3 regions of the Oceanobacillus sp. FSL W7-1304 genome follow, and region 3 is predicted to be linked to each of the others. Evidence: riboswitches for the same ligand, from Rfam matches in the RefSeq annotation. Region 3 holds a riboswitch; each other region holds the start of a gene.

Region 1 (10,024 bases), 1.2 Mb from region 3:
CACAAATAGATTTGACAACAGAGGATGTCATAGACTCTTATGAGGTAAATCTTAACTCAAGCTATGTTCTGGGCTTCTATGGAATTGGCCTGTTAACTATTTTAATTTCAACGGTTATCCCGCTAATTTATATTGTAAGGCTAAATCCGAAGAAAATACTGATGTAATAGAGAGGTTACGCTCATTACTAGAGAGGTGAGAATATGATATTAGAAGCGAAAGATTTAAATTATTATTATCAAGATGGCGAACAGCGTCGTTATATCTTAAAGGATACATCTGTCTCTTTTGAAAAAGGGAAGTTTTATACGATTTTAGGGCAGTCCGGTTCAGGGAAAACCACCTTGTTATCATTACTCAGTGCCTTGGATTCGCCCCATAGCGGAGAAGTATTATTTAATGAAGAAGACATTAAGAAAATTGGCTATGAAAAGTACCGTCGTAATAATGTCGGGATTATTTTTCAAAGCTATAATTTAATACCGACCTTTACAGCTGTGGAAAATGTACTGGTTCCTATGACGATTACGGAAAATGAAATTCCAGAAGATGCAAAGACAGTAGCTTATAATTTACTAGATTATATTGGTATTGTAAAAAGTAAAGCAGATCGTTTCGTTAATAAGCTTTCTGGGGGGGAGCAGCAGCGTGTGGCTATTGCCCGAGCTCTCGCGACCAATGTGGAATTAATTCTTGCTGATGAGCCTACAGGAAACCTTGATGAAGAGATGGAACAGGAAATTATTGATATTTTTAAAAAATTGGCACATGAACACGGGAAATGTGTCATTGTGGTAACGCACTCCAATGAAATTGCTTTACAGTCTGATCAGGCTTTCCATTTGAGGAAGGGTGCACTGTCTTCCTATGAGTGATTTTTTATCAAAGTTTAATAAAGACAAGTATGATGATCTGGTAAATGAAAAAGAAGACAAAGAAATAAAAGATAAGAAAGAAGAGAAAAGTGTTAAGCAGGAAAAAATAGAAACGCAGCGGAAGCAGGAAGAACAAGCTTCTGCTGCGGAAAGTGAAGAAACAGTACCTGAGCGTAATACCCCGCTTAAGTCAGAGTCTAATTCTTCCAGAAGCAGTCGCCGTCAAGACGCAGAAGAAGAAGTAGAAATTGATCAGGATTATCGAAAGAAAAAAAGACGCCGGATGTGGCTGATTATTTCTGGAACTGTCATAGCTTGTGTTTTGATATTCTTCATTTACTATATGCTTGTTCATGTGAAAGTTGAAAATTTTGTGGACAAGCCTGTTTCAGAAGCACGTGCTTGGGCAAGTGAAAATGATGTAGAGGTTGAATTAGCGCAGGAATATAGTATGGAGTATGATGCAAACCAGATTATTTCGCAAAGTGTATCTCCTGGAGAAAAGATTAGAAAAGGAAAAACGCTTCAATTAACTAGCAGCTTAGGAGCTGACCCAGAAGAGGTTATTCCGCTTGTTGATTTTTCGGAGATGACACATGAGGAAGCGCAAACCTGGATTGATGAAAATAAAGCAGAAAATTTGCAGATGGTCACAGAATATAGCGATGATATCGAAGAAGGTGGCTTTATTCAGTTTTCCATCAGGGATAGCAACATTGATGAATCAGAATACAAGCGTAAAGATAGTGCTGCTGTCTATTATTCAAAAGGAAAAGAAGTTTTCGAGAAGAATATCAACATACCTGATTTTGCTGGGGTAGCCAAAGAAGAAGTAGAAAAATGGGCAGAAACCAATGAAATTGAAATGACATATGAAGAATCGGATTCCGACACGATTGAAGCCGGGAATATTATTAGTCAGAGTGAAGCACCAGATGAAAAAATTGCTAAAAGGGATAAAATGAAAGTTGTTGTCTCATTGGGAGAAGCTACTGAAGTTCCGAACTTTGGGGAGCTGACTCCAGAAGAAGCTGTGGCAAATTATCCTGATCTACTCGTGACAGTAAAACATAAATTTAGCACAGATGTTTCATACGGAACACTTATTTCACAGTCCGTTGAGGCAGGAACAAAGCTGACGGATAAAGATAATAAGAATATTACCGTTACTTATTCAGAAGGAAGTCCTTATTTACGTGATTTTCGAGGTCAGTTAGAAGGCGATCTGCCAAGATTGTTTTATGAAGAATATCACTCGAAAGGTGCCGATATTAACTATATTGTGAAATATGTTGATTCCCCTGAAGTGAAAGGTACCGTCGTGGACATGGGTGTATTTAATGAATTTGTTCGGATGACTTATACGGTTGAAATCCGTATCAGCAATAATGCTTCGGCAGCACCGAATCCGTCCGATTACTTTGAGGATGCACCGGAAGATTATGTAGTAGGTGGCGGACCGGAACAACCTGTGGAAAGTGATGAGAGCGATGAGGTTTATGAGAAATAAAAGCAATATTATTTTAGACTGAGAAGCCTTTAAAGTTATAATGGGAGTACTATCATTTATAGGGATAGTGCTCCTGTTTTTAATTTCCATACAAGAGAATTGAGTCTAAATGTATATTTTCATAAAAAACGGCAGAAATTATTTAATGACTTTAAATTAGTGGGTGAATTGATGAAAAAATTGATTTTTGCAGTGGTTCTTCTCCAAGTAATTGTCCTAGCAGTGTCATATAATACAGTGAATGCAGAAGTAATAGAGCATGAGAGTAATGATAAGGAATCACATCATAATTGGGTAGAATATAGTACGGATACAACTGTATTGGAAGTAGGTTCTCATGAGGGTTCGTATATGAAAAACCTCCTTAGATATTCATATGTATGTGATATTTCTCATAAAATAAAAACAGTTGTTTATTACTGTGATGAACATGATCATACGAAATCTGAAACATTTTTGGAAGAAGTAATACATAGTGAGGAGCACAGACATTGAATGGTAAACTCACCAGTAAAAAAGCATGCCTATAATGAAATGGCATGCTTTCTTTTTTAGTTATTTCTACTTTACAAGCAAGTGTTTTTTCCTTCCAGGATGCGTATCAAGGAGCTTATCGCCTTTTCCAAATAAGTTATCTCTTAAAGTACTTCCTTCATATTCGGTTTGAACAAGCCCTCTTTCTTGTAAAACAGGTATGACGAGCTCAACGAAATCATTAAAAGACCCTGGAGTAATGGCATATGCGATGTTAAATCCGTCTATACCAGCTTCGTTGACCCATCGCTCCATCTCATCTGCAATCTGTTCGGGAGCGCCAATTGCCGTTGCTCCCATTCCACCAATACCAATTGTTTGGATAACATCCTCTACTGTTGATGGTCGATCAGGATGGATTTTTGTGAAATTTTCAAGTGCGGACCGAATCGAATCATTTTCGATATAACTGATTTCTTGATCCTTTGCGTACTGGGATAAATCGACTCCAGTCCACCCACCGAATAGTGCTAGTGCACCTTCTGCACTTATATATTGTTGATAGTCTTTATATTTTTCTTTAGCCTCTGCTTCTGTTTTGCCAACAATCGGTACAAACATCGTAAGAATTTTTATTTCTTCTTTGGATCTTCCTGCCCGTTCGATATCTTCTTGCAGTTTATCCACGGTTGCTTTTGCTGTTGCAATCGTTGGTGCGCCAATGAAAACAAGCTCCGCATTATTAGCAGCAAAAGCACGCCCCTTTTTGGATGCGCCCGCCTGATAAAGAACAGGGGTCCGTTGGGGAGAAGGCTCACATAGATGAGCACCAGGGACCCGGTAATATTTTCCTTGATGGTTAATATCATGAACTTTACTTGGATCTGTAAAAACGCGATTTTCTTTGTCAAGCTTTACCGCATCATCTTCCCAGCTTTCTTCCCAAAGCTTATAGCAAACTTCCAAATATTCCTCCGCAATATTATAGCGTTCATCATGATTAATCTGATCTTCTAATCCCATATTAACAGCTGCGCTTTTTAAATAAGAGGTAACGATGTTCCAGCCAATACGTCCATTTGTTAAATGATCTAACGTACTGATTTTACGAGCAAATGTGTATGGATGCTCATGTGTCACAGAAGCAGTAATTCCAAAACCGAGATGCTTTGTCACTGCTGCCATGTATGGAACAATTAGAAATGGATCATTAACTGGTGATTGCACACCATTTCTTACTGCTGCATCACGGGATTCACCATATACATCATAGGTCCCTAATACATCTGCAATAAAGACTGCATCGAATCTTCCATTTTCTAATGTTTTTGCAAGCTCAGTCCAATAGGCACTATCTTTGTATCGATGCGACTGATCATCTGGATGTGTCCATAGTCCAGGTGATTGATGTCCCGGAGTATTCATATCGAAAGCATTTAAAAAAATACGCTTTTTTGTCATATTATTTCTCCCTTTTTATTATTGAATAGCATCTTTAGTACGTAACAACTTCTCTAGCAACTGGATTATTTATAAGCTGAACAAAGTAAAAGAGTTGTTTTTTTGTTCGTTGTAAAATATCTTCATCAATAATTGGAAGGGGATTTTGCTTATCAATCTGTCTATCCAATAGGTAAAGACCTTTTAAATTATGTGCTTTTAATGTAGCAAGAACTGGCTTTAACGTATATTCGACAGCAAGTAAATGGGAGGGACTTCCACCTGTCATAAGCGGTAGTACTGGCTTATGTTTCAAAATATCCTGTGGCAATATATCAATCAAAGCTTTTAGCACACCGGAATATGCTCCTTTATATACTGGTGATCCGACGATTAGTCCTTTGGCATGTTGGATTTTGACTGCAATTTCTTTAACAGCAGTACTATTGAAATTTCCTTGAAATAAATCTTCATAGGCTACATCTTTTACGGAAATATGCGTTACTGAGAATTGCTCACCTTCTAATAAAGTACCTAAATATTTAAGCACCTGCTCAGATCTTGAAAACTCAGAAGGACTTCCGGATAGAATTACAATCTCGCTCATGTAAACATTCTCCTTTAGCTTTTTATTTGTACTCTACGAAACACTGGTTAATATTAGACTTTTGAGAAACTGCACTAATCTGTAATGATGGATTGGTACGTATACTCGCTACGGAAACACACTACGCTTTATTCGGGGGACCCGTGAACCTTTTTGAACTGTCGTTTTTGAAGTCTCACTATGGCTCCGTCCCCCGGCAGAAGTCACTGTTTGTTTCCACCGCTAGTGCTAGATCATTGTGTATATTTAGCGGAATTGCTCATACCACAGCAGTTAGTTCACAGTTTAAATTTAGTTGACAGGTACTAAATATTTAATACGAGTAAAAAACCCCCTTTTCTTCTAAAAAGAGAAAAGAGGGTACACTACATCATTTATCAGCTCTTATCTCTCAAGAAAAAATCTTGCTGGAAGTAGCACCTTTCTAAAATAATTAGTGGTTGCTGAAGCGTCATAGGGCCAGTTCCCTCAGCTTCTCTTGATAAGAATTTTCAATTGTTGGATATATTCTAATATATCAAATCATATAAGTCAACTAAGAATTATAAGAATTAATTGATTGACATTTCTTAAGTTCTATATTATTATTCAACCAACAACTTCATTATTTGATTTATCTTATCACGAGAGGTGGAGGGACATGGCCCAAAGAATCCTCGGCAACAGGTTCATTTAAGAATACTGTGCTAATTCCATCAAGCGGACTGCTTGGAAGATAAGAAGAGCATACATACATAATATGTAAAACCTCTATTCTTATCCTAGAATAGAGGTTTTTTGTTGAACAGAAGTTAGGAGGAGATGGAACAATGAAATATGGGTTTTGGTTACCGATTTTTGGTGGATGGCTAAGGAATGTAGAGGATGAAAATATGCCACCAACATTTGATTACGCAAAGAAAGTCATTCAACACGCTGAAACGTGGGGTTATGATACAACGTTAATAGCTGAATTATATTTGAATGATATTAAAGGGATTGAAGCCGATTCTATTGAAGCATGGACAACTGCCGCAGCACTGGCAGCTGTTACCGAGAAAATGGAAATTATGACCGCTGTCCGACCGGTATTCCATAACCCGGCGGTAACTGCTAAAATGGCCGCAAATATTGACCAAATTAGCAATGGTCGATTCACTTTAAATGTTGTCTCTGGTTGGTGGGAGGAAGAGGCCAAACAGTATGGTGGAGAATTTACAGAGCATAATGATCGCTATGATCGTACAAGTGAATTTTTAGAAGTTTTAAAAGGATTATGGACGGAAGAGACATTTTCTTATGATGGAAAGTTTTATAACATTAAAAATACAAATTTATCACCAAAGCCAGTTCAACGGCCAAATCCAATTTTATATGCTGGTGGTGAGAGTGAAAAAGGAAAGCAAGTTATTACAGCTTATTGTGACGCATATGTGATGCATGGCGGAACGGTGGAAGAAGTTAGGAATAAAATTGAAGATATGAAGAGACGTAGAAAGAAGGCTGAAAAAGAAGCATTGCAATCATTTAGTATGGCTGCCTATGTTATTTGCAGAGATACGGAGGAAGAGGCACAGGAAGAATTACACCGTATTACGACAGTTAAAGATGCTGCAGGCTATGCAGGTATGAAAGATTTTACAACGAAGTCAGAGCTTGAGCAACAGCTTAAATTGCAAGATTACTCAGTATCAAACCGGGGATTGCGTCCGAATCTTGTTGGCACACCGGAACAAATTGCAAAGCGAATTTTAGCTTATGAAGCAGCCGGAGTAGATCAACTATTATTACAATGCTCTCCACAGCTTGAAGAATTGGAACGCTTTGCAAAGCAAGTAATGCCTAAGGTTGAAGAATTACGTAATTCATTAACGCATATCTAAGTTAGGGGAGAATTATAAATGAGTAAAATATACGTTATCCATGAAAATAATGAGTGGACAGAGCATTTAATTAATCGATTAAAAGAGCTTAATTTACCTTATGAAGATTGGTTGCTTGATAATGGTACGGTTGATCTTAGTGCAGCACCTCCAGAAGGGGTTTTTTACAATCGGATGAGTGCCTCGTCACATACCCGTGGAAATCGGTTTGCACCAGAATTAACGAATGCTGTACTCGCGTGGTTAGAGCATCATGGAAGAACTGTAATAAACGGCAGTCGTGCACTGCAGCTTGAAGTAAGCAAGGTTCTGCAATATCTTGAGCTTGAAAAGTATGGTGTTAAGACACCAAAGACAATTGCAGCTGTAGGGAAAGAAAATATTTTACAAGCAGCAGAAGCTTTTAAAGGGAAGAAGTTTATAACGAAGCATAATCGTGCAGGTAAAGGCTTGGGCGTTCAATTATTTACTTCCATAAACGCACTGCAAAATTATGTGGAAGGGGAGTCGTTTGAAGAGCCGGTTGATGGCGTTACGTTACTTCAAGAGTATATTGAATCTCCGGAATCCTATATTACGCGATGTGAGTTTGTTAATGGAAAGTTCCTTTATGCTGTGCGTGTGGATACATCAGAGGGATTTGAATTATGTCCGGCAGATGGTTGCACAATCGATGATCTTTTTTGCCCGGTGGGTGAAGAAAGTGCCCAGCCAGCTAAGTTTCAAATTCGTGAGGGATTTAATCATCCAGTATTAGAAAAATATGAGCGTGTCCTAGCGGCGAATAATATTCGTATTGCAGGAATCGAATTTATTGAGGATAAGGATGGGAATATTTACACGTACGATATTAACACAAATACGAACTACAATAGCGAAGCAGAAGCAAAAAGCGGAAAATACGGTATGCTGGAAGTAGCGAGGTTTTTAGGGAGTGAACTGGAGAAATTGAGAGAACATGTAGGGAGTTCCCCCAGTGCAAATTAGTTGACCCATAAAAAATCCTTATCTAGAGTCTGGGGAAGAATCTGGTCTAATGATCCTGCGGCAGCAATTATGTCATAAGTTGAGTAGCAAGGTGCCAATTCTTAATTCCACTGAAAATAAGGAGGGTGTATGTGATAATTCAAAGAGGCTGCGAGATATCTAAAGTATTTAAATAAATGAAGAACGATAGACAAACTTAGCGCAGAAAATATACGTAGACGGAAGGGGCATGGGTGAGACATTGGGGTACATATCACAAGGGTGCTCACCATCTGTCGCTTGATGCTCTAAGTATATTTCCGAATCGGATATTTTTGTCAATCATGTTTGAATGTTTACTGATAAAAACACTTTCAGCCTCTTTGTTATTGAAAAACATTTTTTAAAAGCGATGTTTTTTTATCTGTTAAACCAAGTTAACCTATCTGTTTAATTAAATTAGTTTTGCTGCCATTAAATAATGAAAAGGAGATATAAAAAATGACGAATGAACATGATGGTATTTTAAATTTTAATACTATTGCACAGCACGGGGGACAAGAACTTGATGCGGTAACACATTCTAGGGCTGTACCTATCTATCAAACAACATCCTATGGGTTTGAAAGCACAGATCATGCTGCATCCCTATTTCAAATGCAGGAGGAAGGATATATTTATTCACGTAATGCGAACCCAACTAACCGGGTCCTTGAAAAACGCCTAGCAGGGTTAGAGGGTGGTGTGGATGCATTTGCAGTTTCTTCTGGACAATCAGCCATCACAATCGCTTTATTAACACTTGCAAAAGTAGGAGATGAGATTGTGACAACAAATGGATTATACGGTGGAACGTACAATCTTTTCTCTGAAACGTTTAAACGTTTTGGTGTAACGGTTCGTTTCGTTGATGGAACAAATTTCTCAGAAATAACCAATGCGATTAATGCAAATACAAAGGCAATTTTTACGGAGACAATTGGGAATCCTGGGCTGCAAATAGCTGATATCGAAAAATTAGGCCAAATAGCTGATGAACACGGTATACCTTTAGTTGCAGATTCTACTTTCACGACACCGTATCTCCAATGCCCGATCGCATTTGGAGCAGATATTGTTATTCATTCGACAACGAAATTTATTGGTGGGCATGGAACATCGATTGGCGGAATCATTATCGATGCAGGAAAGTTTAACTGGGCAAATGGTAACTTTCCAGAATTTACAACACCCAAAGATTCACTAAATAACCAATCATATGTGGAACTGACTAGTGAAAGTGCTTTTATTTCAAAAGCTAGATTTGAGTTAGGGCATGATCTTGGAACAGCCTTATCTCCTTTTAATGGTTGGTTATTTATTCAAGGGCTTGAATCACTGTCGCTTCGAATGAAACAGCATGTCGAAAATACGAAACAGATTGCTGCGTATTTAAATGAGCATGAACTTGTAACATGGGTAAACTACCCTAGTTTAAAAGGAGATGGTCAATTTGAGCTTGCGGAAACTTATTTACCTCGTGGAGCAGGAGCAATCTTTACATTTGGCATAAAAGGAGGACTTGAAGCGGCAAAAACGTTTATCCAATCGGTAAAGCTTTTATCACATGTCGCTAATGTAGGTGATTCAAAAACACTTGTTATCCATCCGGCAAGTACGACCCACTCTAGATTATCACCAGAAGAGCAGCGAATTACCGGTGTTACACCAGAATTAATTCGAATATCGGTCGGATTAGAAGATGCTGAGGATATAAAAGCTGATATTAATTCCGCTTTACGGAAAAGCCTGGGAGCTAGTTTTGTAGAATAAAGAAAAATACAAAGAAGTGAGGAGAGAAAAGTATGATTATTGCTGCAGTACTGGATGAAAGGAAGTTTATCGTACCAATTGTTGAAGGAAAGGTTTTACGGATTTATAATTCAAAAACTAAACAGGTTGCAGACTATGAAAATCCAGCTGTACATTTAAAAGAAGGAAGAAGGGGTGCAGCATTAAAATTTGCTGAAAAGCAAGGTGTGGAGGCATTCGTTGCCCCACCACAGACATTCTGTGAACTGTCATATGAAAAAGCTAGAAATGATGGTATTCAGTTTTTTCAGTTAAGCAATTCAATCTCATTTGACCAATTTGAAGATAGAATTAAGTCCAATTTACTTTTGCATCAATCAGAGTTGCCAGAAAATGAAATTGCTCCTAGTTTTTAAAAATGAATGAGAAGGAGGCTCTCTCTAGAATGACAAATTTAGGTGTCGAATTGGAAATCAACCAACTCGAAAAATCCTTTGGA
Region 2 (10,024 bases), 110 kb from region 3:
CGCTTCTTGTAATAGTAGCAATGCCCTTCCCCAGTTAGGTGCATCATTTGGAACAGCAATTTGTGCTTCATCCGGGATATCACTCACAGCATCATACTTACTAGAATACAACCCAAGTGGAGCAATAATTGTTGTTCCAATTGGAACAATATCCGAATTCGTATTGTCATTAAATGAATCTAGATATGCTACATGTTGAAATGCATTTATATCAATATCCTCTTCAATCAGGGCTTGGTTTGGATCATATGCAGATGAGAAATTGACAATTTCAATTTCCAGCCCTTCTTTATCTGCTTGTTCCTTTAAATATTCCCAAGTTCTAAGTTCAGAATTTCGAATACCAACCTTTACTTTTGATTGTTCACCTTCTGCACTTGTATCATTTGAACATGCAACTAATAACACACCTAAAACTAGAAATATAGGAAACATCCATTTTTTCATTATTTACACCCCTCACTGATTTATTCGATTCCTTACACTCTTCTTGCCTTTCGTTCTAGTTTATTTCCTAACCCTTGAATTCCTTGAACGAGAATCACTAAGATAATAACAGTTACTAGAATCGTAATCGTACTAAAACGCTGATAACCATATGTTATTGCAACATCGCCTAAACCTCCGCCACCAATCGCACCTGCCATTGCTGTCGCTCCTATTAATCCAATAGTTGCTGTCGTTATACTTAAAATTAATGAAGAAAAGGCTTCCGGCATTAAAAAACGATAGATTATTTGAAGTGGTGTCGCTCCCATCGATTTTGCTGCCTCAATAATTCCTTCGTCCACTTCTAATAACGAATTTTCTACTAGCCTTGAAAAATAGGGCCCAATATGAAGCACAAGTGGAACAATTGCTGCCGTCGTTCCGATAGATGTCCCTACAATTAGTCTAGTTAAAGGAATAATTGCTACGAGAAGAATAATAAATGGAATCGACCTAAAGATATTAACAATTGGATTCACGATTGAAAAAATAAAACGATTTTCCAGGATATGTCCTTTTCTAGTTACAACTAATAAAATCCCTAAGAAAATTCCGATAATCCCTCCAAAAAAGAGTGAAACACTAACCATGTAAAGCGTTTCCCACAAAGCATTCACGATCAACTCTGTACTTACTTCCATCTTCCAAAACCTCCTTTACTTCAATATTTTGACTAATGATAAATGCTATTCCCCGTTTAATTTCATAGTCATCACCAATTAACTCAACAATTAAATTACCGAAAGGAATACCTTGCAACTCCGTAATATTTCCAAACAGAACGTTAATTTCCACATTATATATTTTCGCTGTTTTCGAAACGATTGGTTGCCCGGAGTCCGTTCCAAAAAATTCAATTTTGAAGATACGACTGTCATCATTATTATCTTTTAATAGTCGATACACACTTTCCGGTACTTCCTTGAACAACTGATCTGACAAAGTTTCGTGTCGTATCAGTTTTTGGTTGAGCAAAAATATCAAACACATTTCCCGTTTCAATTACATGGCCATCTTCCATTACCGCAACCCGATTACAAATTTGTTTTATGACTTCCATTTCATGGGTGATTATTAATATCGTAATCTTGTATTCCTCGTTTATCCGTTTTAATAAATTTAAGATGGATGTTGTCGTTTCCGGATCTAGTGCCGATGTAGCTTCATCGCATAATAATATGGAAGGATTCGTTACTAGTGCTCGAGCAATTCCAACACGTTGCTTTTGGCCACCAGATAACTGATCGGGATAATTGTTCGCCTTCTCCTCTAATCCAACAAAACGAAGGATTTCATATACTTGCTCTTTTACTGCTTTCTTATTATATCCACTTAGAAATAATGGCATAGCCACATTATCGAAAACCGTTTTGGAGTTTAGAAGATTAAAATGTTGGAATATCATACCAATATCTTTCTTAGCTTGTCGTATTTCATTTTCAGACAGTTTTGCCAGATTTCTTCCTTCGACAATAACCTCGCCCGATGTGGGATATTCTAACAAATTAACGGTGCGAATCAGCGTACTTTTCCCAGCTCCACTGAAGCCGATAACTCCAAATATATCACCTTTTTCAACAGTCAATTGAACATCACTTAATGCCTCAACTTTCTTTCCTCCACTATCAAATACTTTTGAAACCTGGTTAAATTCTATCAATATACACCCTCCTATTCACGTAGTACATTTCATCAAAATGCAGGAACGACTGCACCTTCGTATTCTTCCAGTATAAACTCCCTAACCTTTTCCGTTGTTAATGCTTCAGCAAGCTTTTGGATCAATTCCGTATCCTTGTTGTCAGTACGAGACACTAAAACATTGACATATGGTGAATCAACGCCTTCAATAATTAATGAATCTTCTAGCGGTTTAAGATTAGCTTCTAACGCATAGTTTGTATTAATTGCAGAAGCATCTACATCATCAAGTGAATGAACTAAGAGTGGTGGGTCAACCGGAACGAATTCTAAGTTTTTATTATTCTCAGTAATGTCTTCCAGTAAATAATCACCTGATTTTTCATCATCCAGTTCAATAATTCCATTTTCTTCAAAGAGTATGAGTGTTCTTGAGAAATTGGAAGGATTATTCGGAATTGCTATTTGTGCTCCATCAGATAAGTCGTCGATTGAATTGATCTTTTTCGAATACACCCCAAATGGTTCAATGTGAATCCCTTCCACCACTACTAAATCTAATCCACTGTCCTTGTTGACTTGGTCTAAATACGGCGTATGCTGAAAGAAGTTTGCATCTAAATCCCCATCTGCTGTCTGTTGATTTGTTTGAATACCGTCTGTTGTATTCACTATTTCTAGTTTCACACCATCCGCTTCCAAATCTGGTGCAATAAACTCCAAAATTTCCGCATGTGGTACAGAAGCAGCACCAACTTTCAATGTCACTTGCTCATTTTCGGAAGCTGTCCCCGTTTCATTTCCGCAACCTGCTGTCACAAACAATCCCACCGTTATAATCGTTAAAAGAAAAACCCTTCTAATTTTCATTTTCTGCACTCCTATTTTTCAAATTGTATTTTTCAACCTGTTTCACTGCAGGAACCTTGTTTAAGCTTGCTTTCTCATCTTGATTAACTCCATTATTAAATTTAGCGTTCATTCAACTCTGATCGAGACATGCTAATGTACTCCTCTAAATATCTAACCTGTAACATTTCGATAGAATATTTCTTCTGGAAAAATCCTTTGACTCATCCCGTTCGAATCCCAGCTTTTCATAAATTTGTATAGCACTTGCCATGAAGTCGGTCGTATGCAAATATACGTTGGACTCTCCAAGAGCTTGAGCATCATTGATGACGGCTTTTAATAGCGCTTGGGCAACACCACGACCTCTTGCACTAGGGTGAACTCCGAGTAATCTAATGATAGGTGCTTGAATTTGAAGTTCTGGTTTTTCATATGCTTTTTCCGCAGAACGAAATAGCTGCAAGCTGCCTAGGATATCCTGATTAATTTTAGCTACAAGAATTTTATCTACATTTGGATTATCAATAGATGAGACAATCCGTTCTGAATAGTCCTTCCACCCTTGTGGGGTGAAATAAGCCTCGTACTGTTGATAGCTATCGATCAAAACGCGACGAACTATTTCAATATCCTCTCTAACCAATTCATTGACAATGATTGGATTGCTCATTAATTTACGCATTGCTACCCCCTATACATACCTTTTCAAGTGGACGCATTAATTGGAAAGAACGAAAACGCTCTGTTTTTTTTCGAATTGGCGTATGCAAAATAAATTCATCTACCTGGTATGCATGATGAAGCCTTGTTAATTCTTCGCTTACATATTCTTGCGTTCCAGCAATTATATCCGCTGCTTTTTCTTCTATTTCAAATGGTCCTCCTGCTTGTTTTTTAAATGCCTGTACTTGCTCTTTCGATTGGACGGTTAATGTCCGCCCATCATGAAGGTGAAGTGTGAATAATTTATGATCTTCTACTAACTTTTCTGCTTCTTCTTGGGTTGGTGCTGCAAGTGCGGCCAAAGCTACAATAAATTCCCCTTCATTAAAATTCCGTTTAAAAGTTTGAGCAGCTTCTTTAAGCTTCTTTTCATCGCTATTTAAAAATTTTGCAAAAACAAAATTAATCCTTAAATCCGCGGCGATCTTAGCACTATTTGCACTTCCGCCGAGCAAATAAATTTCAGGTTTCTTATCTGGCCTTGGTAAAGCTTGGATGCCTGACAGTGGGTGATCATGCTCAACGGAATCGTCTACTAATCTTTTCAAAAAATTTAAACGCTCATTAAAATCTTTTCCATCATTTCTTTTTCCATTTTGTAATGCTCTCGTTGATAATGGAAATCCACCAGGTGCTTTCCCAATACCCAGATCTACCCTTCCAGGGGCAAGCGTCGCTAAGACATGAAAATTCTCTGCAACCTTATACGGACTATAATGTTGTAACATAACTCCCCCCGATCCTATTTTTATTGAATTTGTTCGTGCTAACAAGTGTGACATTAATACTTCGGGTGATGAACCAGCTACCTGTTCCATATGGTGATGCTCAGACACCCAGAAGCGAGCGTAACCCCATTCTTCCGCTTTTATCGCCAATTGAATGGTGTGTTGAAGTGCATCAGCAGCTGTCTTTCCTTTGAAAACTGGACTTTGATCAAGAATTCCTAGTTTATATGTCATTCATTTTCCTCCAATTTTTTTACACCTATTTAATTGCAAAAGGCAGCTTTCCATTCCGGTCGGAATAGAAGGCTGCCTTTAGTTGTCTAATCGGCATTCCTTATTTAGTTCGTTGTTTTTTTTCTTGTGCTTGGTAACGTTTTTTCTCGGTCGTTTCAATTTGTGTAACTTCATCATCATGAACGGTTATGATTAAAGATCCAAATTTAAGTTTTTTTAATTCAGATATGATGTCTGTAATTTTCTTGTCATCCACACTTGCCACAGGATCTCCCCCTTTAACGGAATGATTATACAATAGAAAAATTAAAAAACCTCTTCTACGCAAATAAGAAGAGGTTTTGTCATGTATAAACATGGCTCTTCTTATCTGCCAAGCACATAGGCTTGCTGGAATTGGCACAGTACTGAATAGTCTGTTGCCGAGGTTTCAAAGGGCCAGTCCCTCCACCTCTCTGGATAAGAAAATAAATGATTTAGTTTTTAAGAAGAATAGTTGCAATGTGTTGTACGTATTAAACTCAAAGGACTCACCTACATCCTTCGATAAAGTCAATCCAATTCTAATATTTTAAATATTAGCACTCATGGAATCGCCTGTCAAGAGCAAATAACAAATTCACCATAAATTCCGATGTGAATGCTTGTATATTAATTTAATAGACCATTGAGACAGGATTCCATTGAACAGACCCATTAAAAAAGCCAACTTATTCGGTAACATTCTCCGCACCTTATCTCCATGGTAGGAGAAAATCTAGCTGCTGGCCAAGCAAGCTGTATTTTTGCCATGAAGGATTGATAAACTCACTCGTCCACCGTGAAAACAAATTGCATAAAGATTTTCAATCACTCGCAGGCGGGGTTTCATTTAATACCGCATCACTACCATGTAACAAAGTCAACTCTCTATATCTCACCCTCACCTTGTATAGCGAAAGCGGAGATTTCTAACATTACTTTCCGATCATATATGATTCATCCATCCGTTCTTTACTACCTTTCGAGAAGATCGTTGCTTAAATTTGCATTATTTCCATACATGAAGTAAAACTTAAGAAAGCTATTACAAATTCATTCTAGATGAGGAAACGGAGGGTAATGTATGGATAAAATTGAAGTTGGTGAAGTTTTTACAATTAGTGATGAAACAGATGTTGATCAGGAAGTAGAAGTACTTGCCAAGGTTACATTGGAAAATATAGATTACGTCGCAGTCAGCTTTTTAGAAGATTTGCAAGAGGATAGTGATGAGGACATTGATATCTTCTTTCTCAAAATCGATGATGATGGTGAATTATCTGCAATTGAAAGTGATGAAGAGTTCGATAAAGTATCCGAGGCATTTGATCAAATCCTAGAAGAAGATTAACAAAAGGAGCGATAATCTCTTATATAGAGGGATTATCGCTTTTTTTCAAGGCTTAGAACTCTATATCCTATTAAACAGTCGTTTCCATATTACTGACATCATTTTATAACCTACAGATTAGAATAATTATAGTACGAATAATTCTAAACTGATAGAGGGATTTGGAAGTACGCGTTTTTCTATATAGAATCAAAAAACCTTAAATTTTAGTTTTGATTACAGTTTAAAAATGATATAATTTCATCATTGCTTCGTTTAATTAATGTTACAAATTAACAGCAATGGAAGGCGGATTGGAATGAAACTAACAAAAGAGGAATTAAATATTTTATCGATACTTGAAGAAAACCATAATGTATCAACAGAATCCATTGCATTGCAGCTTGGAATAAGTGAAGAACAAGCACAAATGACCATCCGAAAACTAGAAGATGAAAAAATTATTGTTAGCTACCCAACACTTATTGATTGGAATAAAATAGAGGGAAAAGAAACAATTGTAGCAATGATTGATGTTAAAGTAACACCAGAACGTGGTGTTGGCTTTAATGAGGTAGCTGAACAGATTTACCGCTACCCAGAGGTTCAATCACTGTACCTTATGTCAGGTACCTATGATTTATCTGTAACCGTCGAAGGTAAAACAATGAATGAAATTGCAGCTTTTGTATCCAATAAATTAGCTACAATTGATAATGTCGTATCCACTACAAGCCACTTTATGCTAAAGAAATATAAGCATGATGGCGTAATTATTGAAGGAAATGATGATAAAGATCGGAGAATGGTGATTACCCCATGAGTATAGACTTTCAAAACTACTTATCAACTACAGCAAAAGGATTAGAACCATCTGGAATACGAAAATTCTTTGACTTAGCAGCAAGTATGGAGGATGTCATTTCACTTGGTGTTGGAGAACCAGACTTTGTTACACCGTGGAATATTCGCGAGGCAACAATTGAAGCACTAAAAGACGGTCACACATCGTATACAGCAAATGCCGGGTTATTAGAATTACGTCAAGAAATATCTAATTATTTGAAAAGAAATTTTAAACTTAGCTATCAACCAGAGGACCAGGTCATCGTCACCGTAGGCGCAAGTCAGTCCTTGGATTTAGCATTCCGAGCGATTTTGAATCCAGGAGATGAGGTACTTATTATCGAGCCTGCCTTTGTTTCTTATACAGCGCTTGTAACATTGGCTGGTGGGATTCCAGTCCGCATTGCAACATATGCAGACAACGACTTTAAAGTAACGCCAGAGCAGCTGGAGGCAGCCATAACAGATCGAACAAAAGCAATTTTATTATGCTCCCCTAGTAACCCAACAGGCTCCTGTTTAAATAGAGCAGAGCTAACAGAAATTGCCCAGGTTGTGGAAAAACATGACCTGCTTGTCGTTACCGATGAGATTTATGCAGAGTTGTCATATGATGAGGAATTCACTAGCTTTGCTGCAATTCCTGGCATGTATGATCGTACAATCGTCGTTAATGGATTTTCAAAGGGATTTGCAATGACTGGCTGGCGTTTAGGTTTTCTCGCTGCACCCCGTGAATTTATACAAGTAATGGTGAAAATTTACCAATTCACGACAATGTGTGCACCAACGATGCTTCAGCTTGGAGCACTCGAGGCCTTACGTAATAGTGCAGATCAAGTTGAAAAAATGAGGCAAAATTACTGGAGACGAAGAAATTTCATGGTCCAATCGCTGCGCACGATAGGATTGGATTGTCATACACCAGGCGGGGCATTCTATGTTTTCCCTTCTATTCAGAAAACAGGACTCACATCCGAAGAATTTGCCGCTCGTCTTCTGCAAGAAGAAAAGGTTGCCGTTGTACCAGGGAATGCCTTCGGAGCATCTGGAGAAGGCTATATTCGATGTTCCTATGCAGCTTCCATTGAACAGCTCGAGACTGCAATGAAACGAATTGGACGATTTATTCAATCATTAGAATTAAAAGAAGAAAAGGTTTTAGAGAAAGTACGATAAGAATAAAGCAATGTGCCTACTTGGTCATCGTAGTAGCACATTGCTTTATTTGTTTCATTTAATTTACAATAAGATCTACATAGAACTCCATATACAATAAAAAACGCCTTACAGATTGTCATTTCTGCAAGACATTTTATTTTTTCGAGGCTATAGTCTCTAGTTCAATACTTTCTTCCGTTTACTTCGTTTCGATTCATCAATCGCTAATGTTCCAGTTTCCACTCCTAGTTCATCCAACCATCTGCGATATGCAATGGTCAACGCGTCTGATTTAAGGTGCATTTCTATTTGCAAGTCTAAAGGAAGCAGTTCTGGTTTTTGACTCTCCACAATATCTAAATCTTGATAGAAAATCGTATCCTGGAATTCAATAAACGAATCATCAGACTGTTCAAGATCATAATTTCTCGTTAATAGCATAAACACCTTCGTTTGTTCGTTATCTTCTTGGTTTACAGTTGCGAGTATCGTCAATGCTTCGTCTGAACCCTCCGTTGTTTTTGTAAATCGTGCTGTCGTTGGATTAAGAATTTCATAAACGTAATCTGCGTAGCCGCCTTTTGAACGTCCATCTGGATTCGGTTGATACACAGGTATCTTACTTGTAATAAAACGATTATCGATAAAATTCACATCGTAATCAACAATCTCAGCATGGTCTTCATCTCCAAGCATACCTTCATGCACAAACATAAGATGCGACACATCCAGGAAATTTTCGATAATTCTTGGTGCATTTGCTTTTACATCATATGGACCGCAAATAGCAGTACGATATCCCGCTTTATCATATTCCGGATAAGCAATCATTGGATCTGGGTCATCACCCAAATTAACCCAAATCAAACCGAAAGATTCCTGCGCATGGTAAACCGTTGCTCTCGCTTTCTTCGGAATAGGTCTTTCACATGGCAATGCCGGTATTTTCACACATTCGCCAGTATCATTGTATTCCCAAGCATGGTAGGCGCAAACAAGGTTTCCATTCTTTACCTTTCCAAGCGAAAGTGCCGCTCCGCGGTGGATACATAAATCTTTAAATGCATGTACGCCCTTCTCATTACGAAAAATCACGACACGCTCACCCAAAACAAATACCTGCTGTGGATCTTCTTTTAATTCATCCGCTTTATAAACCGGGTGCCACTGGTTCCATAATCTATCTTGTTGCATAACGATAAACTCCCCTTTTATTTAGAGAACTTAGCATTCGTCAGGAATTCTTAAAAGCGTTATTTTGCTTTATTAGAAGTCCTTGTAATTTGGAGTGCAAGTTGCTCTTTTTTGAAAAATCTTCTATATCTAATTAACGTTTAGTTTTGGTGCTAATCCAGTATCTTCTTTCTTCTCCGGAAGTACTAAATTAAGTATTAATGCTGCAATTGCTCCAATAGCAATTCCAGATGAAACAAAATAAGTTACGATACTTGGAAGGCCATATAAAATATCTGCCGGCATAAGCACCGCAAATAGTGCGAGCATAATTGGAATACCGATCACAAGCATATTCCGTTCTGTAAATGGCGCTTGCTTTACCACTTTAAAACCATTCATCATGATTACAACACAAATAATTGCAAACACACTGCTGATGACTACTGGCGGGATACTAGCAATTACGGTCATAAGCTTTGGCATCATTCCAAACATGAGAAGAAAGACACCACCTGCAATTATCGGTTTCCTACTTTTCACACCAGTGATGGCAATAATTCCTGCATTCGTGGAATAGCCTGTAACTGGTGTGCCACCGAAGAAAGATCCAGCAAAGCAGCCTAGCCCTTCACCAAAAGCTCCGCCGTTTAATCGTTTATCATCCAGCTTTTCTTCCGTAACATTACCTACTGTGAACCACGTTCCAGTTGTTTCAATCATAATAATGAAGTAGATAGCAAGCATAATCAAAATCGCATCCAATTCAAAGGTTGGGGTCCCAAGAGCAAATATACTTGGCATCGCAAACCATGCAGCGTCACGT
Region 3 (10,024 bases):
CCTAAAAAGTTACTACCCTCTAAATCTTCCCACTCAAAATCAGGTTGTGGCTCCTTTGCCACTAAAAATGTCCCGTCTGTCTGGGTTAACTGTGCAAAGTTAATCGCATAATCTTTAGAGTCCTGTGCATACACATAGATGGAAGTCTCCGATCCGACGAGCGCGATATCCGCTCCACCAGAAAGAAGTGCCGTCATTGTCGTATCTCCACCCCATGTTGTCTGAAGTTCTACCTCCAGTCCTTCTTCCTCAAAAAAACCTTTCTCGAGCGCTACATATTGTGGTGCATAAAAGAGGGAGCGAGTGACCTCTGCTAAGCTGATTTTAGTTGTCTGCGCTGAATTACAAGCAGAAAGGAAAATGAGGAAAACAACTGTTACAACAGCAATCAATTTAATTTTTCTCATACGTTTCGTTCCTTTCAGAATACGTGATCATTTATCAACACAGTTTATGCGAAACTGGAAAATGTGTGAATGCCTAGTTGAGGTGAGGGCGAGAGGGAATAGTAAAGGTTTTGAAACTGCAGATTTAAGTATAGTGGTGCGGGAATTTAAGGTTACAGAGCCTTAGTGCATGGGTCTGGACTAATAACCTGGGCAATAGAATAGCGTGTGTAAAATGGAGCAAAAATCCGAAATATACAGTTATAGTCAAAGGGGGAAATCGATCTATCGGTTATAAGTAAAAATTGGAGGGAGGAACATAAAAAGCCAGCCCATAAAAACAGGCTGGCTATCAGCATGATGCTGATACTGACTCCACTCATATAAATAAAATCCTTTTGGGATGAGTAAACAGAATTATTACCCTTGGTAAACCGGGCCGGCTTCTTTAATTGCATCACTTGCATTATTGAATTTCTTGAAATTCTCATGGAATTTTAATGCTAGTGATTTTGCCGTCTCCTCATATGCTGTTTGATCATTCCATGTTTTTTTCGGAATGAGTACTTCATCTGGAACTCCTGGAACATGCATTGGAATTTCTAATCCGAAAATTTCATCTTTTACAGTTTCCATTGAATTCAGCTCGCCTTCTAGAGCAGAGTGAATCATTGCACGCGTATAGGATAGCTTCATACGGTTTCCAACACCGTAAGATCCGCCAGTCCAGCCAGTATTAACTAAGAACACATTTGAATTGTACATATCAATTTTTTCACCTAGCATTTCAGCATATTTTGCTGGTGCCAAAGGTAGAAAAGGAGAACCAAAGCATGCTGAGAAAGTTGCTTGCGGTTCTGTTACTCCGCGCTCTGTACCTGCAAGTTTGCTCGTATAGCCGCTTAGGAAATGATACATTGCTTGCTCTTTCGTTAATTTACTGATTGGCGGCAGTGTCCCAGAAGCATCTGCTGTTAAAAAGATGATTGTATTTGGATGGCCAGCAACGCTTGGTGACACAATGTTATCAATATTCTCAAGCGGGTATGCAGCACGCGTATTCTCTGTTAATGTCGTATCATCATAATCAGGAATTCGTGATTTTTCATTTAAAACGACATTTTCGAGTACAGAACCATAGCGAATGGCATTGAAAATTTGGGGTTCTTTTTCCTCCGATAGGTTAATACATTTTGCATAGCATCCACCTTCAATATTGAACACGCCATTCGGGCTCCAGCCATGCTCATCATCTCCAATTAGACGGCGGTAAGGATCAGCGGATAATGTTGTTTTTCCTGTGCCGGAAAGGCCGAAGAACAGGGCTACATCACCTTCTAGACCAACATTTGCTGAGCAATGCATGGACAAAACATCTCGCTTTGGCAGCAAGTAGTTCATCACTGAGAAGATAGATTTTTTTATTTCACCGGCATATTCAGTACCTCCAATTAAAACAACACGTTTCTTAAAGGAGATTAAGATAAATGTTTCCGAATTTGTTCCATCGACAGCTGGATCTGCTTTGAAATTTGGAGCAGAAACAACAGTAAACTCTGCTTGGTGATTTTCTAACTCTTCATCTGTTGGCGTGATAAACAATTGACGTGAGAAAAGATTATGCCATGCGTATTCATTGATGACTTGAATTGGCAGGCGATAATTTTTATCCGCACCAGCAAACCCTTGAAACTGATAAAGTTCATCTTTTTCTTTTAAATAATCTATTACTTTTCTGTAAAGATTATCAAATACTTTTTCTTCGATTGGACGGTTTACCTTTCCCCAGTCAACAAAATCTGTACAAACCTCATCTTTTACAATAAATTTATCTTCGGGAGAACGCCCAGTATATTTTCCAGTAGTTGCTCGAATTGCACCCGTAGAAGTAAGACTTCCTTCTTGATAACGTAAAATTTTTTCTACTAATTGTGCTACCGACAAATTAATATGCATATTATTGTGTTCATTTAACTCTTTAATTAATGATCTCTCCACCGTTTTCATGTCATTATCTCCTGCCTTTTTAAGGATTTTATACGTTTGTGACAACTTTTATTTTCTTAAGATGCTTATTAGTATAACACATTTATATTATTAGTCCATACTATTTAAAAATAAATTATAAAAAATATATAATAGCCCACCATCCGAAAATAGTTGACACCTACAGCTACTTTCGTTAATCTAAAGGTTGAACGGATACTCTTATTCAGAGTTGGTGGAGGGACAGACCCGATGAAACCCAGCAACCATCACATGATGTGAATTGGTGCTAACCTGATGCAAGGAACACTTCCTTGAACAATAAGAGCGAAAGGCCAGTATACCCTTTCCTCATGTCTTTGAAGGAAAGGCTTTTTTGTTTTTTATAGAGAAGTTATATATAAAATGATATTCATAGAAAAGCGATTGACCTGGTCAGTGGGAAAAGTTTTACCTTTTGAAGGTACTTTGAATAATATATGTAGAACATTTAAATTAGAGTTCCGTAACATACAATAAAGGAGAGTTTAGCCTAATGGCTGTAAATCGACGTTTATTTACTTCAGAATCAGTAACAGAAGGTCATCCAGACAAAATGTCAGACCAAATTTCAGATGCTATCCTAGATGAAATTTTAAAAAAGGATCCGAATGCACGAGTTGCGTGTGAAACAACTGTAACAACTGGATTAGTGTTAGTAGCGGGGGAAATTTCGACAAGCACATATGTAGATATTCCTGCTATTGTAAGAGAAACGATAAAAGGAATTGGCTATACTCGAGCTAAATATGGTTTTGACTCGGAAACATGTGCTGTAATGACGGCAATTGATGAGCAGTCAGCAGATATTGCTGGCGGTGTTGACACCGCACTAGAAGCACGCCAAGGAAAAATGAGTGAGGATGAAATTGATGCAATAGGTGCTGGAGATCAAGGGTTAATGTTTGGTTTTGCTTGTGATGAAACCGAAGAGCTTATGCCACTACCGATTTCATTAGCGCATAAATTAGCGAAGCGCCTTGCTGATGTAAGAAAAGAAAAAATTGTAGATTACCTGCGCCCGGATGGGAAAACACAGGTTACTGTAGAATATGATGAAAATGATCAGCCTATCCGAATCGACACAATCGTTATATCTACACAGCATCACCAAGATACCACTACTGAACAAATTGAAAAAGATATGATTGAGCATGTGGTTCGTGCCGTTGTACCTGCTGATCTCTTGGATGAAAACACAAAGTATTTCATTAACCCAACTGGTCGTTTTGTAATTGGGGGACCACAGGGGGATGTAGGACTTACTGGTCGTAAAATCATCGTAGACACATACGGTGGGTATGCACGACATGGCGGTGGAGCATTTAGTGGAAAGGATGCTACGAAAGTAGATCGCTCTGCTGCATATGCAGCTCGCTATGTTGCAAAAAACATCGTTGCTGCAGGTCTTGCGAAGTCATGTGAGGTTCAATTGGCGTATGCAATTGGTGTAGCAGAGCCTGTATCCATTGCGATTAATACATTTGGTACTGGAAAGGTAAGCGAGGAAACACTTGTAGCTGCGGTTCGCAAATTATTCGATCTTCGCCCAGCAGGAATTATTCGGATGCTCGACCTTCGTCAGCCAATATTTAAAAACACAGCAGCATATGGTCATTTTGGTAGAACGGATGTTGCATTTTCATGGGAAAAAACAGATAAAGTTGATGAGTTAATCGCATTGACAAAATAATATTATAGCTGTACAGCTCTTATTGAGTTGTGCAGCTTTTTGTTTAGCTGATGGAGTTTGGGCTAGCATACGATTTATAATCTAGAAAGAGAGGAATGCTCATGTACTATTATGAAGATAATAGTGGTCTACTACTGGATATTGTCATATTAATAGGTGTGCTTTCACTTATTATTTTTATATTTAATTCGATCATGAGAATATTATTGCACGTGAAGCGTCCAAAATGGTTTTCTAATAATTATGTGAACGATATACATGAAAAGTATGATAAAAGGTTACGATTAATAGCTGTCATTGCATACATAGGTGCTGGATTTTATTTCATTTATACAACTATTTCCTCGAGTTCTGATGTTACGCTGTATTTATTTTTACTTGGCATGATCTTCACTGGTATACAGGAATTGTTTCGAGCATACATGGAGTGGAAATACCTAGAAGGGAAAAATGATTATCTATTTACGCTCAGTCAAGTTATATTTATTTCCACACTTGTCATTGTAGCGTTGAGGTCTGAGTTCTTTGGTCTTCTAGGGTGATAAACAGAGGAGCTTGATCTATTATTTCAAGCCCCTAACTGATTAATGTCCCATATTTGTATTTTCCTTATAATATTTACCTTTTTCTACATAAGATGTACGAACCCGTTCCATTTCCGCATAATCTTTTTCAGATAGCTCGCGTACAACCTTTGCCGGTCTTCCCATTACTAACGTGTTAGGAGGTACTTTCTTTCCGGGTGGCACAAGACTTCCTGCACCAACGAATGCATTTTCTCCGATTTCCGCACCATCCAAGATAATCGATCCCATTCCAATTAAGGCATTTTTCCGAACGATAGCAGAGTGTAAGGTAACTTGATGGCCGATTGTGACATCATCTTCAATGAGAAGTGTCTTATTTGGGCTTTGATGCAGCATACAAAAATCCTGGATGTTAACCCGTTTCCCAATTCGAGTTGGCGCAACATCACCGCGGATAATTGCTTTAAACCAAACACTAGATTCCTCATCAATCGTAACGTCTCCATTTATTACAGCATCTTTTGCAATAAAAGCAGTTTCGTGAATGGTTGGATAAATATTTTTGTAAGGCCTAATCATGTTTACATCCCCTTGTTTTTTGTTTTCCTATTGTATATGATGCTATAATTAGTATAGCAAATTTCACCAATTGGAATGGAGGAAATAGATTGACAAAGGTACCAAAAAATGCGATTACATTACTAAGAATCGTGTTTAAACGAATCTTTCCAATGGTTGATGAGGAAATGAATTACTGGAAGCGTAGAGCAGAGCAGATACCGAATGATGAGTTGCGCACCCAAGCTCTTGCTAGCATAAAAGATAAACGATTTCACTGTCAAGGTGGAAGTGTTTATGCACTGCTTGCTGGAGAAAGAGAGAAAAAAGCAGTTCGTTTTATTGTTGCGTATCAAACAATCAGTGATTATTTGGATAATCTTTGTGATCGAAGCACTTCGCTTGATCCTAAGGATTTCCGTATGTTGCATGAAGCGATGAAGGATGCTTTAACGCCTATGAATCCAATGAAAAATTATTATGAACTGCGAGATGATCAAGCTGATGGAGGCTATCTTGCGGAGTTAGTTCAAACATGTCAAGAAACATTAAGAGATGTAGCATCCTTTGAACAAATCCAGAATCAGCTTCTCAAACTCCAAGGATTATACGCAGATTTACAGGTTCATAAGCATGTACAGTTAAGAGAAAGAATTCCACGGTTAACGTCATGGTTTGAAAAAAATAAAGATACGAATGAAAATCTCTCATGGTATGAATTTTCTGCTGCGAGTGGTTCAACCTTGGGAATTTTTTGTCTTGTATCTTACGGACTTGGCGGAAAACTCAAATCAAATACAGCGCAAGCTATTTATGATGGCTATTTTCCTTACATGCAGGGGCTGCATATCTTGCTTGATTACTATATTGATCAACAAGAGGATCGTGACGAAGGAGATCTTAACTTTTGTAGTTATTATGAGGATTGGAATAAAATGAAAGAGCGTTTCCTTTATTTTATTAAACAGACAAAAACAGATGTACGCGGGTTGCCAGATCGGAAATTTCATGAAATGATCCATCAAGGCTTAATTGGCCTATACTTAGGTGATAAAAAAGTAAAAACAATTCCATATAGTGATAAAATGCGAAAGGCTTTGCTGCAAGCCGGAGGAGTTACTGCTAAAATGTTTAATTGGAATATTCGTATGTATTATAAAGCAGAGGGAAAGAGAGGGGAAATGAAAGATGTATGAGCAAAAAATGAAAGAAAATGATCGAGATGTTGTGGCATTTATTGAGGATATTGACAATGCCAAAAAGCGAGAGGATGCTTATAAGCTGCTTGAAATTTTTACAGAAACAACTGGATATCCGGCTAAAATGTGGGGAACAACCATTATTGGATTTGGTTCCTATCATTATAAATATGCATCTGGTCATGAAGGAGATGCGCCATTAGTCGGATTCTCGCCACGCAGGGCAAAGCATAGTTTATATTTTGCAGCCGGTGATGACAGAAGAGAGGATCTGCTGACAGATTTCGGAAAGCATACAACCGGAAAAGCTTGTGTGTATATTAATAAACTTGCTGATATTAATGTGGATGTTTTGAAAGCATTGATCAATCAATCTGTGGAGTTTTTACAGGAGAAATATCCAAATGAAGCAGGGGAAGATGCGTAACATAAAGAAGGGAATTACCAAGTCAGAGAATAATCGGTAATCCCCTTCATGTGTGTTAGGCTTTTGCCAGTTTACTTGAGATCCAAAGATAAATGAAAATGCCGCCAAATGTAATACAAGTGCCTGTAATTAATCGGGCAGATTCTGTTAATGATGTAAAGCCGAGCAGATAATCTGGCAGGGAAACGAAAGTTAAAACAATTGGAAGTACCCAGGTTTTAGACCAAATGGAAATCCCAATTATAAAAATCAATGTTACGATTGCAATGATAATGGTTCCAATCATGCCAAAGCTAATGACTGGTGTCGTAACATGCTGGTTAAGGAAAATCAGACCGATAAAAAGGGCCATCGGTAACAGTGCAACTGGATAAAGTATAGCAAATTGTTTTCCGGTAGACAGGTTTTTTCCAGCAATATACCGAAATGTAAGTGAAATGCTTGTTAAGAATAAGATGGCTATGATAAGAAATCCGATAATCTCTAAAAGGGAGTAAGCAAGCGTTCCTTCAAATAAATCTCTGACAACTGTGAACGAAAAAGCACCAAATAGAATCATTGGAATATACTTCATCCAAGCTTTAAGGTCAATTGGCATTTCGCTAGCAAGTTGTTCCATGTATGCTCTAGGCGATTGACCAATAATATGTTCAATTGATTTCCCATCTTTCTCTGCTTGCATTAAATGATCCTCTAATTCCTCGACGATTTCATCAATTTCTTTTTCCTTTTTCCCAGTTGAAAAAAGGTAAACGCGAAGGTTTTCTAAAAATTGTTTGCTTTTTTTGGATAGCGGTACGTTTTTAGGCATCATGTTTAATCTCCTTTTCCTTTTTCGTTTCATGTTTTAAGACATGGTTAACGTTCGTCTTTAAGTTCTCCCATCTTTCTATAAAATCTTGCAATTCTTGTTCTCCGTTTTCTGTCAGGCGATAATATTTTCGTTTCGGTCCTGCTGTGGACTTCTTTAATGTAGAGGTTACTAATTTTTCTTTTTGCATGCGTAATAATAATGGGTAGATTGTACCTTCACTGAAGTTAGAGAAACCATATCCTTCCAATTTTTCAGCTAGCTCATAGCCGTAGACTTCTTTGTTTTTAATGATGGCGAGTATGCAACCATCTAAGATCCCTTTCATCATTTGGGTTGTCGACACAATAACCAAACCTCCCTTATCTTGTATAACAAGATATTTGTTTTCTGGAATATTAGTCTTGTATTACAAGGTATATGCTTAGTATATGTTTTATTACCTTGTAATGCAAGTGTTATTGTCGATTTATTAAAAACTAGAAGTACTTGATTATCTTGTTCAACAACTATAAGTATTTTAAACCAGGTGTAGTGATGAGTAGCCGGGCGAAGAGATATTCAATTTATACGGTAACTCAAAGTCAGCATGAAGACCTGATCATAGAAGGAGTGGTGTTATTCGGTCACTGAAGTCGAGTCCAAATGTCCAGGAATAGCGGAGCATCATGAATTACTATCAAATTGATTTTTGATTAATCTTAATTTAGAGCAGGTAAGTACAAATCAGAGTTTTAATAAATCTAAAACTGATAAACCAGCAATGAAGAGCAACAAAAATAGCCCGCGCATCCATGCAGCGATCAAATTGTCTGTTGGTGACCTTTCATGTGACCGGAATCCATAAAAAAACCGCAGAGAAAATTAAATTTCTCTGCGGTTTTGTGGAAGTGAAACGTTATATCAATGCATCTTCCTTATCTTTCTTAGAATCCCGATACGTATTATAGAAGTGCATAATGATTGTCCGTAGTAATGCATAGAACGGTACCGCGAACAAAATACCGAGGAAGCCTGCAATGCTTCCGGCAGCAAGGATAACTGTTATCACCGTTAACGGGTGCAATTGCAATACTTGTCCCATTACATTAGGTGAGATGACTGAACTCTCAATTTGCTGGGCGATGAACATAATTAACGAAATCCAAATAAGATTCATCGGATCCTGAAATCCACCTACGATTAATGCGGGAATAACAGCTAGATACGGACCGAGAAAAGGAATAACATTGGTAATCATCCCAAAAAGGGCAAATGCTAGAGCGTACTCCAACCCGATAATGAGATAGCCAATTAACAGCAATACTCCTACAAAGAAACTAACAAGTAACTGTCCTTGAATGAACGAAGATAAAACCTTATCCATCTTAACGAGTAAACTGCTAACATTGGCTGCTTTTTTCTTACTAAATACTTGTGTGATAAAAGGAATTAATTTATCCCCATCCTTCAGCATGAAGAAAAGGAAGAACGGAATAAGTACAATTCCCATTGCAATTGAAACAACTTGCCCTAAAAAGCCACCAATAAAGCTTGGGATATTATTTGCTATCCCTTCCAAATGTGTTGGGAGGTCAGCGACGAAGTCATTAATCATCGAAACTGCCTGCTCTGGAATAGCTTCATAGTTCTTTTGTACCCATTGAATTGTTTCTTCAGCAAGTTTTACCATTTGTGGTATGCTGTCAATCATTGTAGAGAACTGATTCTGCGCAATCGGCCAAATGAAAATAATGAATAACGTTGCAATTAAGATAAGTGTTAAGTACACAAATATAATCGAAAATATTCTATTTATTTTTAGACGCATGAACAAATGCATTAATGGCTTCGTTAAGTAGTACAAAATTCCAGCGCCAATGATTGGGAGTGCAACAGCACCAATCAATCTAATAACAGGAAAAAAGATGAAATGTGTAATTGAAACAAGCCAGATTAAGAGAAAAAGCATAATTAAAAAAAGCATTACTTGAAACCATCGTTTATGAACCAATCAATATCACTACTTTCGACCATTTTTATTTCTATTTTACATGGAGAGGAAGATAATAGAAAGTATTTTGATACAATTGTGCCAACAATATTGCCTGTTTATACATATGGGTTGAAAAGAGTTTCATAGTATGCTGATGCTGAAGGGAAAACTTTTCATGTTTGTGCTTCGTCTAACTTAATAGGAGGGGAAATTGTGGATGAGTATATCGTAGAATCAATCGGATCTGATGATAAAGCAATTATGATTGATACAATGATGAAAAATTATGGACAAGATATTTTACAGCTTGTCTATTCGTACGTGAAAAATCAAACGATTGCAGAGGATTTGACACAGGATATTTTCATAAAATGTTATCGGAACATACATACCTACAGGAAGAAGGCTAAATTGAAAACCTGG

The links. A riboswitch is a leader RNA that binds a small molecule or an ion and turns the genes downstream of it on or off. The one in region 3 is predicted to bind S-adenosylmethionine.
Region 1: linked by a shared signal. The riboswitch ahead of NYE61_RS20005 (LLM class flavin-dependent oxidoreductase) and the one ahead of metK (methionine adenosyltransferase) in region 3 are both predicted to bind S-adenosylmethionine.
Region 2: linked by a shared signal. The riboswitch ahead of NYE61_RS04945 (DUF2292 domain-containing protein) and the one ahead of metK (methionine adenosyltransferase) in region 3 are both predicted to bind S-adenosylmethionine.

What each region holds. Positions count from the first base shown of each region.
Region 1 is NZ_CP150211.1:4,064,762-4,074,785, forward strand. It holds gene NYE61_RS19975 (ABC transporter permease) at 1-167, shown strand, start outside; gene NYE61_RS19980 (ABC transporter ATP-binding protein) at 204-875, shown strand; gene NYE61_RS19985 (PASTA domain-containing protein) at 868-2,385, shown strand; gene NYE61_RS19990 (hypothetical protein) at 2,557-2,880, shown strand; gene NYE61_RS19995 (LLM class flavin-dependent oxidoreductase) at 2,947-4,320, opposite strand; gene ssuE (NADPH-dependent FMN reductase) at 4,355-4,906, opposite strand; SAM riboswitch class I at 5,288-5,394, opposite strand; SAM riboswitch class I at 5,522-5,628, shown strand; gene NYE61_RS20005 (LLM class flavin-dependent oxidoreductase) at 5,716-6,768, shown strand; gene NYE61_RS20010 (alpha-L-glutamate ligase) at 6,787-7,755, shown strand; SAM riboswitch class I at 7,771-7,878, shown strand; gene NYE61_RS20015 (O-acetylhomoserine aminocarboxypropyltransferase/cysteine synthase family protein) at 8,236-9,546, shown strand; gene NYE61_RS20020 (hypothetical protein) at 9,579-9,941, shown strand; gene NYE61_RS20025 (ATP-binding cassette domain-containing protein) at 9,971-10,024, shown strand, end outside.
Region 2 is NZ_CP150211.1:978,122-988,145, forward strand. It holds gene NYE61_RS04910 (MetQ/NlpA family ABC transporter substrate-binding protein) at 1-447, opposite strand, end outside; gene NYE61_RS04915 (methionine ABC transporter permease) at 480-1,130, opposite strand; partial or broken gene NYE61_RS04920 (methionine ABC transporter ATP-binding protein) at 1,072-2,149, opposite strand; gene NYE61_RS04925 (MetQ/NlpA family ABC transporter substrate-binding protein) at 2,182-3,000, opposite strand; gene NYE61_RS04930 (hypothetical protein) at 2,990-3,112, opposite strand; gene NYE61_RS04935 (GNAT family N-acetyltransferase) at 3,146-3,664, opposite strand; gene NYE61_RS04940 (LLM class flavin-dependent oxidoreductase) at 3,657-4,667, opposite strand; gene NYE61_RS04945 (DUF2292 domain-containing protein) at 4,768-4,932, opposite strand; SAM riboswitch class I at 5,031-5,133, opposite strand; gene NYE61_RS04950 (DUF1292 domain-containing protein) at 5,773-6,039, shown strand; gene NYE61_RS04955 (Lrp/AsnC family transcriptional regulator) at 6,338-6,841, shown strand; gene NYE61_RS04960 (aminotransferase) at 6,838-8,043, shown strand; gene NYE61_RS04965 (aromatic ring-hydroxylating dioxygenase subunit alpha) at 8,203-9,219, opposite strand; gene NYE61_RS04970 (solute carrier family 23 protein) at 9,349-10,024, opposite strand, start outside.
Region 3 is NZ_CP150211.1:1,086,281-1,096,304, reverse strand. It holds gene NYE61_RS05435 (ABC transporter substrate-binding protein) at 1-407, opposite strand, end outside; gene pckA (phosphoenolpyruvate carboxykinase (ATP)) at 807-2,393, opposite strand; SAM riboswitch class I at 2,592-2,700, shown strand; gene metK (methionine adenosyltransferase) at 2,908-4,104, shown strand; gene NYE61_RS05420 (DUF4181 domain-containing protein) at 4,206-4,646, shown strand; gene NYE61_RS05415 (gamma carbonic anhydrase family protein) at 4,689-5,210, opposite strand; gene NYE61_RS05410 (tetraprenyl-beta-curcumene synthase family protein) at 5,363-6,385, shown strand; gene NYE61_RS05405 (DUF1801 domain-containing protein) at 6,378-6,815, shown strand; gene NYE61_RS05400 (hypothetical protein) at 6,871-7,629, opposite strand; gene NYE61_RS05395 (PadR family transcriptional regulator) at 7,619-7,975, opposite strand; gene NYE61_RS05390 (AI-2E family transporter) at 8,525-9,592, opposite strand; gene NYE61_RS05385 (sigma-70 family RNA polymerase sigma factor) at 9,815-10,024, shown strand, end outside.